DNA from 3 places in the Cytobacillus sp. T106 genome. Region 3 is predicted to be linked to each of the others. Evidence: riboswitches for the same ligand, from Rfam matches in the RefSeq annotation. Region 3 holds a riboswitch; each other region holds the start of a gene.

Region 1 (4,448 bases), on a different contig from region 3:
CAAATCCCTCAGCCTGGCGGATACATCGGTATCAGGTGAGTTGGAGGGAGCCCTTCAGCAGGTAAAGACCGGGATCGCAGCCTCAAAAATCAATCTTTCTGAGGCAGAGCTTGCCAGTCTCTATGAGCCTGTCCAGTTCCAAAGGGATGCGCTGGAGGAGAATGCCAAAACAGAGGAAGAGCTGACACAGGCAAGGGGCCTTGTTTATGTGCTGCTGTTCATCATCTATTTTGCTGTCATCATGTATTCAAGCATGATTGCGATGGAAGTAGCTACGGAAAAATCTTCGCGTGTGATGGAAATCCTGATTTCAAGCGTTTCACCCATCAAGCAGATGTTCGCCAAAATTCTCGGGATCGCCTTGCTTAGCCTGACGCAGCTGTCGGTGCTGCTGCTGGTAGGCTACTTTTTCGTCAAGCGGAATCTTGAGTCGATGCAGGGAGGCTTCTTTGAATTCTTCGGATTCGGCGATATTCCGGCAGCCACTATCATGTATGCTGTAGTGTTCTTTATTCTCGGCTATCTCCTGTATGCCACACTTGCAGCTTTCCTGGGCTCGCTTGTCAGCAGGATCGAGGATGTCCAGCAGATGATCATGCCGATGACCATGCTCGTTGTAGCCGGCTTTATGATCGCGATCATCGGGCTGTCACAGCCGGAAAAAGCATTTGTGACCATCAGCTCCTATATCCCGTTCTTTACCCCGATGCTGATGTTCATGAGAGTAGGAATGCTCACCCTGCCGGTCTGGGAGCCGATAGCGGGGATTGGGATCCTGGTTGTGTCCATCCTGCTGCTCTCAATATTTGGAGCTAGGGTATACAAGGGCGGAGTGCTCATGTACGGAAAGTCCAATTCCTTCAAGGATATAAAAAAAGCTTTGCAGCTGTCTAAAAATAAATAGGCGGTCAATCAGCCCTGGCAAGCTTAATGAATAATTTCCGCCTATAAATGGGGCTGTTGATTTGCGTTCCAGGCACTCCGCTTTCCGCGGGGCGACGCTGAGCCTCCTCAGAGCAAGCTCTTGCGGGGTCTCAGCCTTGCCGCTATCTCCCGCAGGAGTCTGCGTGCCTTGCACTCCAATCAACAGGCTTAAATACTTAATGCCGCTGTTCCAATGTTCTAAAAAATAATGACTGCAGACAAACCCGATTTATATCAGGTTTGTCTGTTTTTTTATCCAAACAAAGAAGCAATCCCCTGATATCCAAAATAGATTCCGAAAAGAATAAGCGACAGTCCGGAAAGCATGCTGATGATGATGATCGCTTTTGAGGTCAGGAACCGCCTGAATCCGCTCGTCAGGCCTGCCACAAAAATGTCCCAAAGGCCCAGTCCGATAAAAATCATGAGGCTGTAGACAAGAAGCTGGCCTGTCCCAAAGGAGGACGCCGTTTTGGCCAAAACCGATCCGTAAATCCCCAGCCAAAACAAAATCGACAGCGGGCTTGAAACCGACATGATGAATCCGGTGAAAAAGCATTTGAACAGCGATTCTTTGCTCCGTATGTAAGTGACAGATATTTTATTGGCATTCATCATGCCTTCGATTCCGGAATAAAGAAGAATAAAACCGCCGAACAGCCACAGGAAGGTTTGAATCATAGGGGAGTCAAGGAATTGCACGAGTCCGAGATAGACGATCAGCATATAAACCCCGTCAGCGATCATCGATCCCGCGCCGACAATCCATGCGTGCCAAAATCCGTTTTTCAGCCCCTTTTCCAGCCTGACAGCATTGACAGGGCCGATCGGCGCCGCCAGTGAAAGTCCTAAAACGATATAGCTGATGTATATTCCAATGCTCAATGATATCACTCGCCTATTCAAGGATTAGCCCGGAAGGACTTGTACAATTTTATGCAGCAAACACAGAGGGTAGGACCGCAAATCTTAAAATCTCCAGCTTTGTGTTTTTGGAATAATATGAAATTAGTCTGTTCTCTTCCTGGTCGGCATATGGTATAGTAGCTTATGAAAATAGCATATTTTGGCACTGGGGGTGCCGGTAGAGGCCGGCTGAGAGTAAGACCCGTTTTTAGTCTTTGACCCTTTTATACCTGATCTGGTTCGTACCAGCGGAGGGAAGTGTAGATGGCTTTTATTTGTCATACATACGCGGACTCCTTTTGCAGGAGTCCGCTTTTTAGCTTCTGCAGAAGAAAGATGCGGCAGCTGTATGCCATTTTTTGGCCTGGCATGCCCCCGGTGCAATATGCAAGGGGGGTTTTTGCTGTGAAAAAATAAACGCATGAAAAAATAGTGTGCAGATAACTTGATGTTTTTATTTTGAAAAATGCAAGAAAGTTTCTATTAGATTTTATTCACTGCTGGGGGAGCTTTACAGGCTGAGAAAGGAAAATCCTAAACCCTTGGAACCTGATCTGATTAATGTCAGCGTAGGGAAGCAGCCGGCATGGCCTGCTTCCTCCGTAAAAAACTGCCCTGAGGCACAAAGATGGAGGAGGAAGAAGTATGAAAGATTTATATCAAATGAATAGACTGTTTTTTTCAGGAAGCCGGAAAGTATATGTAAACGGCATCAGGGACGATATAAAGGTCCCGGTCAGGGAAATAATCCAGGAAAGCTCGAGGACTGCTATTGGAACAGAGGACAATCCGCCTGTTTGTGTATATGACACGAGCGGCCCTTATTCTGATCCTGATTTTGAGATAGATATAACGAAAGGTTTGCCCCGGGTAAGGGAAGGCTGGATTGAGGAGCGGAAGGATGCGGAAGCTTATCAAGGCAGAGTGCAGAAGCCGGAGGATAACGGGCTTCGGGCCGGGACCGAAGTTTCTTATGCAGACATTTTCCCGAATAAAGCCCCCTTCCCTCTCAAGGCAAAAGAGGGCAGGAATGTGACTCAGCTGCATTATGCCCGGAAAGGGGTCATTACACCTGAAATGGAGTTCATCGCCATCAGGGAAAATCTGGATCCTGAATTCGTCAGGAGCGAGGTGGCAAGCGGAAGGGCGATCATTCCTGCCAATATCAATCACCCGGAGGCGGAACCGATGATCATCGGTCGCCATTTTCATGTGAAGGTCAATGCGAATATCGGCAATTCGGCTGTTTCTTCCTCCATCGCGGAAGAAGTGGAAAAAATGACCTGGGCAGTGCACTGGGGGGCAGATACGATTATGGATCTTTCGACCGGGAAGAACATCCATGAAACCCGTGAATGGGTCATCCGCAATTCTCCAGTTCCTGTTGGGACTGTACCGATTTATCAGGCACTTGAAAAGGTGAAGGGGATTGCCGGGGATCTGACCTGGGACATATACAGGGATACCTTGATAGAGCAGGCTGAACAGGGAGTGGATTATTTTACAATCCATGCAGGGGTGCTGCTCCGCTATATTCAGCTGACTGCCGAAAGGACGACAGGTATTGTATCCAGGGGAGGGTCGATCATGGCCCAATGGTGCCTCCAGCATCATAAAGAGAATTTCCTGTATACGCATTTTGAGGAAATCTGTGAAATTTTAAAAGCTTACGATATTTCCATCTCTCTCGGAGATGGGCTGCGTCCGGGTTCTATAGCAGATGCGAATGATGAGGCTCAATTTGCGGAGCTAGAAACGCTCGGAGAGTTAACTGAAATAGCCTGGAAGCATGATGTCCAGGTGATGATCGAGGGGCCGGGGCATGTTCCGATGCATAAGATCAAAGAAAATGTAGATAAGCAGATGGAAATTTGCAAGGAGGCGCCATTTTATACGCTTGGCCCACTGACGACAGATATAGCCCCGGGATATGATCATATTACATCCGCAATAGGAGCAGCGATGATCGGATGGTTTGGCACTAGTATGCTTTGCTATGTAACGCCAAAGGAGCATCTTGGGCTTCCGGATAAAAACGATGTCAGGGAAGGGGTCATTGCTTATAAAATTGCAGCTCATGCCGCAGATCTAGCCAAAGGCCATCCCGGTGCCCAGGTTCGGGACGATGCATTGTCAAAGGCCAGGTTCGATTTCAGGTGGAACGACCAGTTCAATTTATCCCTGGATCCTGAACGGGCGCGGGCATACCATGATGAAACCCTGCCGGCCGAGGGGGCAAAAACCGCCCATTTCTGTTCTATGTGCGGCCCTAAATTTTGTTCTATGCGCATTTCCAAGGATATCCGCCAGATGGCCAAAGGTCAGGGGAAAACCGTTTCAGAGGCAATTGAGGATACAATGGAGCAAAAAGCCGGGGAGTTTGCCAGCCGTGGCTCATCCATCTAGTGAACATAGAAGAAATACTGAAGTTTGGAAAATGGAAGAGCAGATCCTCAATATGCAGCAAAAGATCCGGGGGCTGGAAAAGCAAATTTCAGAGATACAGAGAAGCTGCTCCCATATCTATTATGAGGCAGATGGATACAGGACCTGCACAAAATGCCGCAAGAGCGAATCGGTCCACTATTGAATAAGACAAAGGCTTGCCAGGATATCCC
Region 2 (4,448 bases), on a different contig from region 3:
CAGATGTTTTGGAAAGAACAGTAAAAAGAGAAATCCTGGAGGAAACAGGTGTACTGATTAAAGATGGAATGGAGTATGTATGCAGCAGTTCTTTCATTACGGATGACGGATATCATGTGATTGACATTGTTTTTCTGTGTGAATACAAAAGCGGTGAAGCCAGTCCAGTTTGTCCTGATGAAAACGAGGAAGTGATGTGGATGAGCATCAGAGAAATCCTTGAACAGCCGGATGCACCTGAATGGCTGACGCGGAGCCTTACGGCTGCAGAAGATTTATTGCGGAAAAAAGAAATGTCTAAAAGAGGCAGGCGGATTTAGCAGTGAAAGAGAGCTATTCTCATATCAAAGGAGGTGGACCTGATGGAATTTAAAGTAAATGGTGAGAGTATTTTTGAAAGCATCAGTGAGGCGGCAAGAATCGCAGGGGGAAGCCATAGTGCCGCTGGCAAACTCGTTATGATAGAAGCACACAGCGGAGGCCTTTCTGTCTCTTCCGGAAACGGGGACCGCTCTGTGATCTTTGAGCACCCATTAATAAACTGCAGGGATTCTGGCCTGGATATATTGGAATATGGAAAGCTGGCAGCTGATGGAAGAATGCTTTCTGAAGTCATCAGGAAAATACCTGGCCGTTTAAGCATCAAAGCTTCCACTTCACATAAAATCCTGATTAATTCAATGGACAAGCAGATTTCCGCAGCGATTGCGGGTTTCCCGTTAGACCAGTCTGCTGATAGAGCAGATGCAGAGTTTCCTTATATATATACTTTGAAAGCATCTGATCTTGCAGCAGGATTGAGGAATACAGCTGCATCTGCGGCCAAAACAAGCTCAAGGCCAATCCTGGAAGGCATCAATCTGGCATTTGATGAAAACGGGCTGACATTCACGGCGACAGATTCAAGCCGGCTTGCCATGTGGAAAGCTGACGGCTCTGCTGGGTTCAGCCAGTCATTTACTCTCCCGGCAAGAAATGCAGCAGAATTGCTCAAATTGATAGGCAAGTCACCAAGTGGAGAAGCAGCCATTTATATATCTGATTCACAGGCCGTATTCGCCACATCAACATTCCGTTTCTGCTCTTCGCTTTTGACCGGCAGATTTCCCTCTTCTGAGAAACTGAAGCCGGAAGGGTGCAAAACAGAGTTAGTCATCAATAGGAAGCACCTTCTTCAAGGTGTCAAGCGGACAATGATATTTGCTGGAGAAAAAAGAAGCTCTCTTGTTTCCATCCAAGCCAAGGATGAAAACTCCATCACTATATCTTCCCCAGTGTCTGAAATGGGCATGATCGAGGAGGTGCAGGAATTGCAGAGCATCAGAGGAGAAACAGAAGCTTCAGCAGTAATAAATGGGAGTTATCTGGCGGATGCGCTGATAGGAACAGAGTCAGAATATATTAAAATAAGGCTTTATGGGACAATGAAGCCAATCCTAATCTCTTCCCCTGGGGAGGCAAACTATTTTCACCTTATTTCTCCTGTCAGGACTGCATCAGGGATGTTCCTTGGCAAGGGACAGGTTCAGAATCAAGATTAAAACTGAAAGGTGAGAAAATCAAATCTGAAGGGGATCTGAATACTAGTAGAATATTATTAAAAGAGGGAAATCTGTTGCGCTGTATCAAGTAATCCAGCTGGAAAACGGCCAAAGCGGGGAGGGCTAAGCAGAGGTATTTCCTCCCATCCAGGCTTTTTAGCTGAAAGGAGGCATACCGCGGCCGATTTCCTTAATGATGCTGGTAATGGATTCAATATCCTGCGCTTCAAGTCCGAACGCATTTTTAATCTTTTTTTCTATATTGTCTGAAACATTGCGTTTCCCGATTTCAATCAAAGCAACCAGTGAAAAGCTGCAATTAATCATTTTGGCGAATTCACGCTGTGAAAGATTATAATTCTTTCTGATAAACTTAATGATTTCTTTATCCAAGGTTAAATCTCCTTTTTTCTTTTATTTTCATATTATAAAAGAAAGTGAAGAACATCACTAGTGAAATATAAAAATAAAAGAAGGAAGGAGAAGAAAAAAGCGGCTTTTGAGTTAAAGCGGCTGCTTGGCTGGCTGATCTGCGCGTGGTATCCGGCTATAAACAAACCACATGTTCAGAAACTCGACTTTAAGCTTCTCGCCGGGCTTCAATTTTTCAGTTTCATTGACCACAACAAGCTTCTGACCTTCCAATTCCACTGTTTTTTCATCCACTGCGTCAGCGATATAAACCTTGAAAATAACTTTATTGAACCAATATGGATTCAGCCTGCCTTTTATATCAAGGATATTCTTCATCTTAAAGCCTCCTTCCTGTATGCATGTAAAATCTGATTATTTGAAAATTTAAACAGTTACCAGAATACTTCATATATTAATTGAATACCCGATTAGATCATATAAAAACCAGTAAAACTGATGAATTGAATAGAACATACGTTCTGTAATATACTAAAGTATGGACGGGAAACAACTTTTCCTGCCTGGAGCTTAATCTGTACTTAGAGGAAGGATCATATGAAAAAATGCCTTTATTGCCAGGCAGCGGGGGACCTGATCCCCCTCAAGGAGTGGAACAGGGACCGGACGATTTATTATTGCAGCAAGCATTATGAACAGGTGCTTAAGTTCCAGGAGAGAGAACAAAGGGAATTTGTCGACTATTTCAGACAGCACCCTAAGCTGCTGGAGTATCTCAGCAGCAAAAGTCTTGAACTTTATGAAAAGCTCGAAAAAGAGAAAGGAGGACCGGCATGACAAAACGATTTTTCAGAATATGCTCTTTTCCTGCCTGATGGAATGAGATATAATGCATTATAGTATTAATTACATAACGTAACCACAAGGGGAGCTTAATGCTGAGAGTGAACTTTTGTTCTGACCCTTTGAACCTGTTAGATAATTCTAGCGCAGGGATGTGGATGGATGGGTGAAGGTATGCCCGCTTCCTGATCAGTTCTCCCTTGAGGTTTGCGTTAATTCGGACAAAAGGGGAGAATTTTTTATGAAAAAATTAGGGCTGGTTGCCTTGATTGAAGCATCTTTTTTTGCAGCATTCGCTGTTATTCTTGATCTGCTTCCTTCTATTAAACTAACGCCTGCAATATCCATTTCCATTGCAATGGTGCCCATCTTCATACTTTCATTGCGATGGGGCTGGAAAGCGGGCTTCATTTCCGGATTCTTATGGGGGATTCTCCAGATTGTCATGGGCGACGCCTGGATAGTGACGCCCCTGCAGACTTTCATTGAATACTTCGTTGCTTTCGCCTTTATTGGCTGTGCCGGCTTCTTAGCTCTTGCCCTCCAAAAAAGCCTTGCTGAAGGCAGGAAGGGTAAGGCTCTGGGATGGGCAGCTGCAGCCATTTTCCTTGGCAGTGCGGGCAGATATTTCTGGCACTTTCTTGCAGGTATGATTTTCTTTGGAAGCTATGCACCTGAAGGGATGTCTCCTTTTGTATATTCTCTCATGATTAATGGGATAACGATGCTCGGGTCAGCTGTCTTATGTACAGCCGTATTGTGGCTCCTCCTTTCTGCAGCGCCGCGCCTGGTACAGAGGAAACAGGTATATTCCGCTGCGGAAGAGCATAAATTGGCGAACTGATAACCATGTGCACAAAGCAGTCCCTTCTGGCGAATCGGCCAGAAGCGACTGCTTTTGTTTTTAAAAAAGGGAAATTGAAGAGAATTGCTGAAAAATGCTTTCATTCGACAAATTTTGGTATATAATAAGTTACGCTATTATACTAAAGTGATAAACTGGCCTACAAGGCTTAACTTCTAGAGGTACATCGACTATTAATATAGTAAAGGAGATTGAAATGACAGATAAGTTTATTATCCGCTTTGAAGATGTTACAAAACAATATGACAATGACAGTCCGGTTCTGGACGCCGTCAGCTTTGATATAGAAAGGGGAAAGTTCTACACGCTCCTTGGTCCTTCAGGCTGCGGAAAAACGACGATCCTGCGCCTGATTGCGGGTTTTATCGAACCGACAGAAGGATCCATTTTCTTCAATGGACAAAAAATCAATAAAGTGCCTGCCAACAGGAGGCAGGTCAATACCGTGTTCCAGGACTATGCACTTTTCCCGCATTTGAATGTATTTGAAAACGTGGCATTCGGATTGCGCATCAAAAAAATGAAAAACCAGGAAATCAATGAGCAGGTGAAAGAGGCGCTCAAGTTTGTCAACCTGGAAGGATATGAACAGAGGGAAATCAAAGAGATGTCAGGAGGGCAGAGGCAGCGTGTCGCGATTGCGAGGGCGATTGTCAATAAACCGGAAGTCATCCTGCTGGATGAGCCCCTTTCTGCACTGGACCTGAAGCTGCGTACAGAAATGCAGTACGAGCTGCGGGAGCTTCAGAGAAGGCTTGGCATTACGTTTATATTTGTCACCCATGACCAGGAAGAGGCGCTTGCTCTTTCTGATGAAATCTTTGTGC
Region 3 (4,448 bases):
AAAGTTCTTACCCTTAGCATCAGGATTGGTCGTCCCACTGGTCATAAAGACTGCCTCCGCCTCTTCAGCCGGTTCGCAGGTTAGTGTCAGATCTTTAAAACCATGAACCGGCATAGGGGGAATTTCTTCCCATGTGTGCACTGTAAAGGGAGTCTTCCTTTTAGCCTGGCAAAAGTTTTTATAAAATAAGTTATTCTCATACTGATAGCTGAAAAGTTTAAGCGCCAGTCTGCCAAACCTCTCATCAGAATCTTTCCCTGCTTCGATAAAATCTTTAATTTCCGCTATCAAACTGATCGATTCTTTTTTCATCACTTGCCGCTCCTTTCTTAAACAGATTTGGGAGATTGACTAAAGACAGCTGAAGAAAGATGCTAGTGAATGCTCCGATTAAGATGCTGTTCGTCAGGAATGTCCCTGCAATTCCTGACGCATTCACAGCATATGAAGGCAGTGATATGGCCAGCAGCATGGAAAGCCCGACAATCATATAGTTGATTTGAGTAGCTTCCGCCTTTGCCAGAATCGAGATCCCTGTGAACACCAGCGTTGCGGCAGCCGGCAGGAAGATTCCGCCGACAACCGGGGCCGGCGTCAGAGCCAGGAGTTCGCCCGCTTTAGGCACAAGCCCGAGCACCAGGAAGATGACAGCAGCAGCCATGACCGGGTATCTTGAGCCAACCCCGGTCAAACGCAGCAGGCCGACATTCTGCGCATAAGCTGTCGTCGGAAATCCGCCGATCAACGCTGACACAAAAGAGCCCGCCGACTCTCCCGCAAAACCGCCGCGGATCCTTTTGGCTGTCAGCTCCGTTTTCAGCATCGCAGAGGACGCCTGATAAACGCCCATTGCCTCTATTACAGCCACAAGATACGCAATGAAAAAGGTCAGGAAGGCTGCCCATTCAAATGTAAGTCCATACGGAAGCAACTGTGGAAGGCCAAACCATGCACTTTCCTTGATCATGGCAAAATCAGCTTTTCCCAGCGAAAAAGCAAGTGCATCGCCTGCAATCAAAGCAATCAAAAACGAAAAAGACTTCCAAAGGCCTTTTCCGAACAAAGAAAGGCCAAGGACAATCAAAGCTGTTGTTATCGACAGCAGCAGGGTTGATGGACTGGCAAACCCTTCATCACCCGGAGAGCCTCCCAGAAATTCATGCAAAGTGAACCCGGCAAGCGAGATCCCGACTAAGAAAATGACGGTCCCGGAGATGACTGGTGTGAACAGGGCCCTCAAGCGCCCAAGCACCCCGGTTATTGATAAAAGGAACACAATGGCGGCACTCACCAGGATGCCCCCGGTTGCTGCAGCAAGCCCATTCGCCTTGCCGGCTGAAATCATAATTGCATCAAATGCAGCTGACGGTCCCTGAATGATCGGCAGGCGGACCAGCTTTGTCGCCTGTATAAAGGTGACAATACCGGCTGCAATGAAGATGCTGTTCACCATATTAGCCGATAATGCAAATGGCAGTCCGATCATAGCTGCCACAAAGATGGGATCCAGCCAGACATTCGAGACAAAAACGTGCTGGAGCCCATATAAAACGGTTTTTCCCGGCGGAAGCTTTTCTTCCAATCCTATTAATATCTCATCCGTGCTGGATTCTGTTCTTCTTTCGTCCATCTTCATTCTCCTCATCCTTTAAATTGACCTGTTCGAAAATCGGTGTCCGTTTTTTCTTCAGAATGGCCAAAATAATGATTCCCAGTAGGGCTCCGGCAGTCGAACTGAAGATAAAGAGCGGAATAAAGCCGAATAGTGCGGCCTTCTGCCCCATGATCATGGTGGCAAGCGGATATGAAAGGAGCGCACCGATGATGCCGGTGCCAATCACTTCCCCAGTAAAGGCCATCGACAGCTTTTTTGTCCTGCTGTAGAGAAGCGCTGCAAGCAGCGCACCTGCCATGCTCCCTGGAAAAGCAAATACTGAGCCGGTTCCCATTAGATTCCTGAGCAGCGATATACATAACGCCTGTGCCACGGTGTAATAAGGGCCAAGCAATACGGCTGACAGCACATTCAGCAGATGCTGGACCGGGAATACTTTTGTAAAGCCAAGCGGAATATACAGCATGCTGCCTGACAGCGTTCCCACTGCAGCCATCATTGCAGCAGCAGTTAATCTTTGTGTTTTACCCATACAAAAATCCCTCCATGCTAATTTGCACTGAGGGAATGGAGGCGGAGGGGTTAACATGCCGGCTCTTTGCCAGCCGCAGCATAAAATCCAGCACTTCCCTCCGCCGGCATAACCCGGATCAGGTATAAGGGTCAGGGCCGGAAAAGGCCCACTCTCAGCCGGACTCCTCCGGCTCCCCCAGTGCTTTTATGTATTAACTTATCTTGGATATAAGGCTGTTTAGACCTTTAACGGCCTGGCTTAGAGTTTTTAAAATGAAGTGCCGGCCATTTTACCGTTAATTCCTGCTGGTAAAGGAATCTATCAAGAAGGAACTGATATAGGCTTCCAATCAATTTTACGATTACTGCTCTTTTGATCCCCACTAAAAAAGCCCGGTCCCCATATGAAAGAAGGACCAGGCTTTTGCACACATAAAAAAAGTACTGTTGCTCATTCTACTTTCCTACGCTGGCATGATCCAGTTCAGGTCCAAAGGGTTAAAAAACATCGGTTTTCCTCTCAGCCCGCCTGTGCGGACACCCCTAGCAGTCACACAATATCCAATTAAGAATCATCATAACTTTGTTACTGTCAAAAGTAAAGACAATGTTTATTTCTTCCTGCGCCTGATCAAAAAGAAAGCTGCGCCAATAACAGCCGCCGCAATCAGCATATACACCACATTAGAATACATATCCAGATACCCCACTGCCGTTTCCCATGAATCACCAAAGGCCGCTCCAATATTTACAAGGATTGTATTCCAGATCAATGTGCCGATGACTGTAAATAGCAGAAACAGCGGAAAGTTCATTTTTGCCATCCCGGCAGGAATGGAAATCAGGCTTCTTACCAGCGGGATCATCCGGCATATCAGAATTGTCCAATAACCGTAGCGGTCAAACCATCCAAAAGCTTTATCTAAATCAGCCTTTTTCAGGCGGAGTATGCCTCCCCACCTGTCTATCATTCTCTCAAACCTGTTTCGGCTCAGTAAAAGGCCCGCCCCGTATAGCAAAGCAGCGCCCACTGTCGAGCCAAGGGTAGCCGCTGCAATCGTTCCAATAACAGTAATATTTGTTTGTGCCGTCATGAAGCCGCCAAATGTCAATATAATTTCAGACGGGATAGGGGGAAAAATGTTCTCAAGCGCAATCAGCAGGAAAATTCCTGCATATCCGAATTGTTCAATCACATCTTTAATCCAGTTCTCCATAATACCTCCCAAGACGAAAAAGCATATCAGTTAATTAACGTTAAATTCTGATTCCATCCCTTCAGGAAAAGGAGATTTCCTATAAGTTCAGGCCATTCAGATGAAATTAGAATAACTCATCCTGAAAAATAATCAAACAATAACTTGCACAAGACCAAAAACAAGAACATTCGTTCTTGAAGTGCATATGTTTTATGGAGACTCTTAATGAGGAGGATGTCCATGAAAGCTATCCCTGATGCTTTTGCCTGCATGGCACGTTATCTTATGGAGGATGATGAAGCATCTGCAGAATTGTGGAATAAAGTACTCCTTGCTGCTAAAAAAAACGGGTTGGGAAATGACGAGGAAGCTATATTGCCTGCTGCTGTAGAATCATTAAGGGTACTGATGAGGAAAATGAAATCATCCCAGCCTGCAAAAAGTCCTGCCGCTTATTTTTACGTTGTCATAGATCGCAAGCTAAAGCTGCTGAAGGTACATTTTTAATTTTGTTAAGAACTTACCTGAGCCGAAAAAAGATCCGCCAGTGATTAGGGGCGGATCTTCTCTTTTATGCGTAATTAAAATTGGGATGGAGGCGGTGTCTGTCCAGACGGCATTGTTCCATGAATATAAATCGGGCCTGGCGCCAAAATTGGTATCTGCCCCATCGGCTCCGGGTTTTCAATATATTCGAACTGCCCCTGTCCATCCATGCTCGGCCCTTTTGCCCATCGGCCTTCTGCACTGTCTGTCCCTTTTGAGCAGTTCATGAAGGAATAAGATACTTCCTGCTTTTCCTGCTGGCGGTTGAATGTGCCTGGCACAACCTTGCCGTCCCGTGCTTCAAGCTCTGAGATTGCTGCGAGCCATTGGTTTTGGTGCATAGTGTCACGGGCAATCAGGAAAGACAGCATGTCTCTGACCCCGCGGTCTTCTGTCATTTCATAAAGACGGACCGCCTGAAGGCGTCCTTGTGATTCGGCATTAAGGTTCGCGCGGAAGTCAGCCAGCAGATTCCCGCTTGCCACTGTATAGCGGGCTGTCCAAGGATATCCCATGCTGTCGTCCGGCTTCGCACCAAGACCGGAAACAATCGCGTGCTGCACGTTCATTCCGCC

What was found. Region 3 has a riboswitch for thiamine pyrophosphate ahead of thiW (energy coupling factor transporter S component ThiW). Riboswitches for the same ligand answer to the same signal wherever they lie in the genome.
Region 1: linked by a shared signal. The riboswitch ahead of thiC (phosphomethylpyrimidine synthase ThiC) and the one ahead of thiW (energy coupling factor transporter S component ThiW) in region 3 are both predicted to bind thiamine pyrophosphate.
Region 2: linked by a shared signal. The riboswitch ahead of thiT (energy-coupled thiamine transporter ThiT) and the one ahead of thiW (energy coupling factor transporter S component ThiW) in region 3 are both predicted to bind thiamine pyrophosphate.

The regions. Positions count from the first base shown of each region.
Region 1 is NZ_JBEUMK010000005.1:65,565-70,012, reverse strand. Features, by position in the region: gene ABU165_RS11875 (ABC transporter permease) at 1-904, shown strand, start outside; gene ABU165_RS11870 (LysE family transporter) at 1,177-1,809, opposite strand; TPP riboswitch at 1,989-2,104, shown strand; TPP riboswitch at 2,323-2,423, shown strand; gene thiC (phosphomethylpyrimidine synthase ThiC) at 2,476-4,236, shown strand.
Region 2 is NZ_JBEUMK010000007.1:67,054-71,501, forward strand. Features, by position in the region: gene ABU165_RS14125 (NUDIX hydrolase) at 1-320, shown strand, start outside; gene dnaN (DNA polymerase III subunit beta) at 363-1,541, shown strand; gene ABU165_RS14135 (helix-turn-helix transcriptional regulator) at 1,698-1,934, opposite strand; gene ABU165_RS14140 (hypothetical protein) at 2,046-2,291, opposite strand; gene ABU165_RS14145 (hypothetical protein) at 2,511-2,750, shown strand; TPP riboswitch at 2,828-2,926, shown strand; gene thiT (energy-coupled thiamine transporter ThiT) at 2,998-3,600, shown strand; gene ABU165_RS14155 (ABC transporter ATP-binding protein) at 3,818-4,448, shown strand, end outside.
Region 3 is NZ_JBEUMK010000006.1:193,261-197,708, reverse strand. Features, by position in the region: gene ABU165_RS13625 (LuxE/PaaK family acyltransferase) at 1-312, opposite strand, end outside; gene ABU165_RS13620 (solute carrier family 23 protein) at 275-1,630, opposite strand; gene thiW (energy coupling factor transporter S component ThiW) at 1,596-2,147, opposite strand; TPP riboswitch at 2,226-2,336, opposite strand; TPP riboswitch at 2,573-2,683, opposite strand; gene ABU165_RS13610 (DedA family protein) at 2,740-3,345, opposite strand; gene ABU165_RS13605 (hypothetical protein) at 3,568-3,834, shown strand; gene ABU165_RS13600 (manganese catalase) at 3,909-4,448, opposite strand, start outside.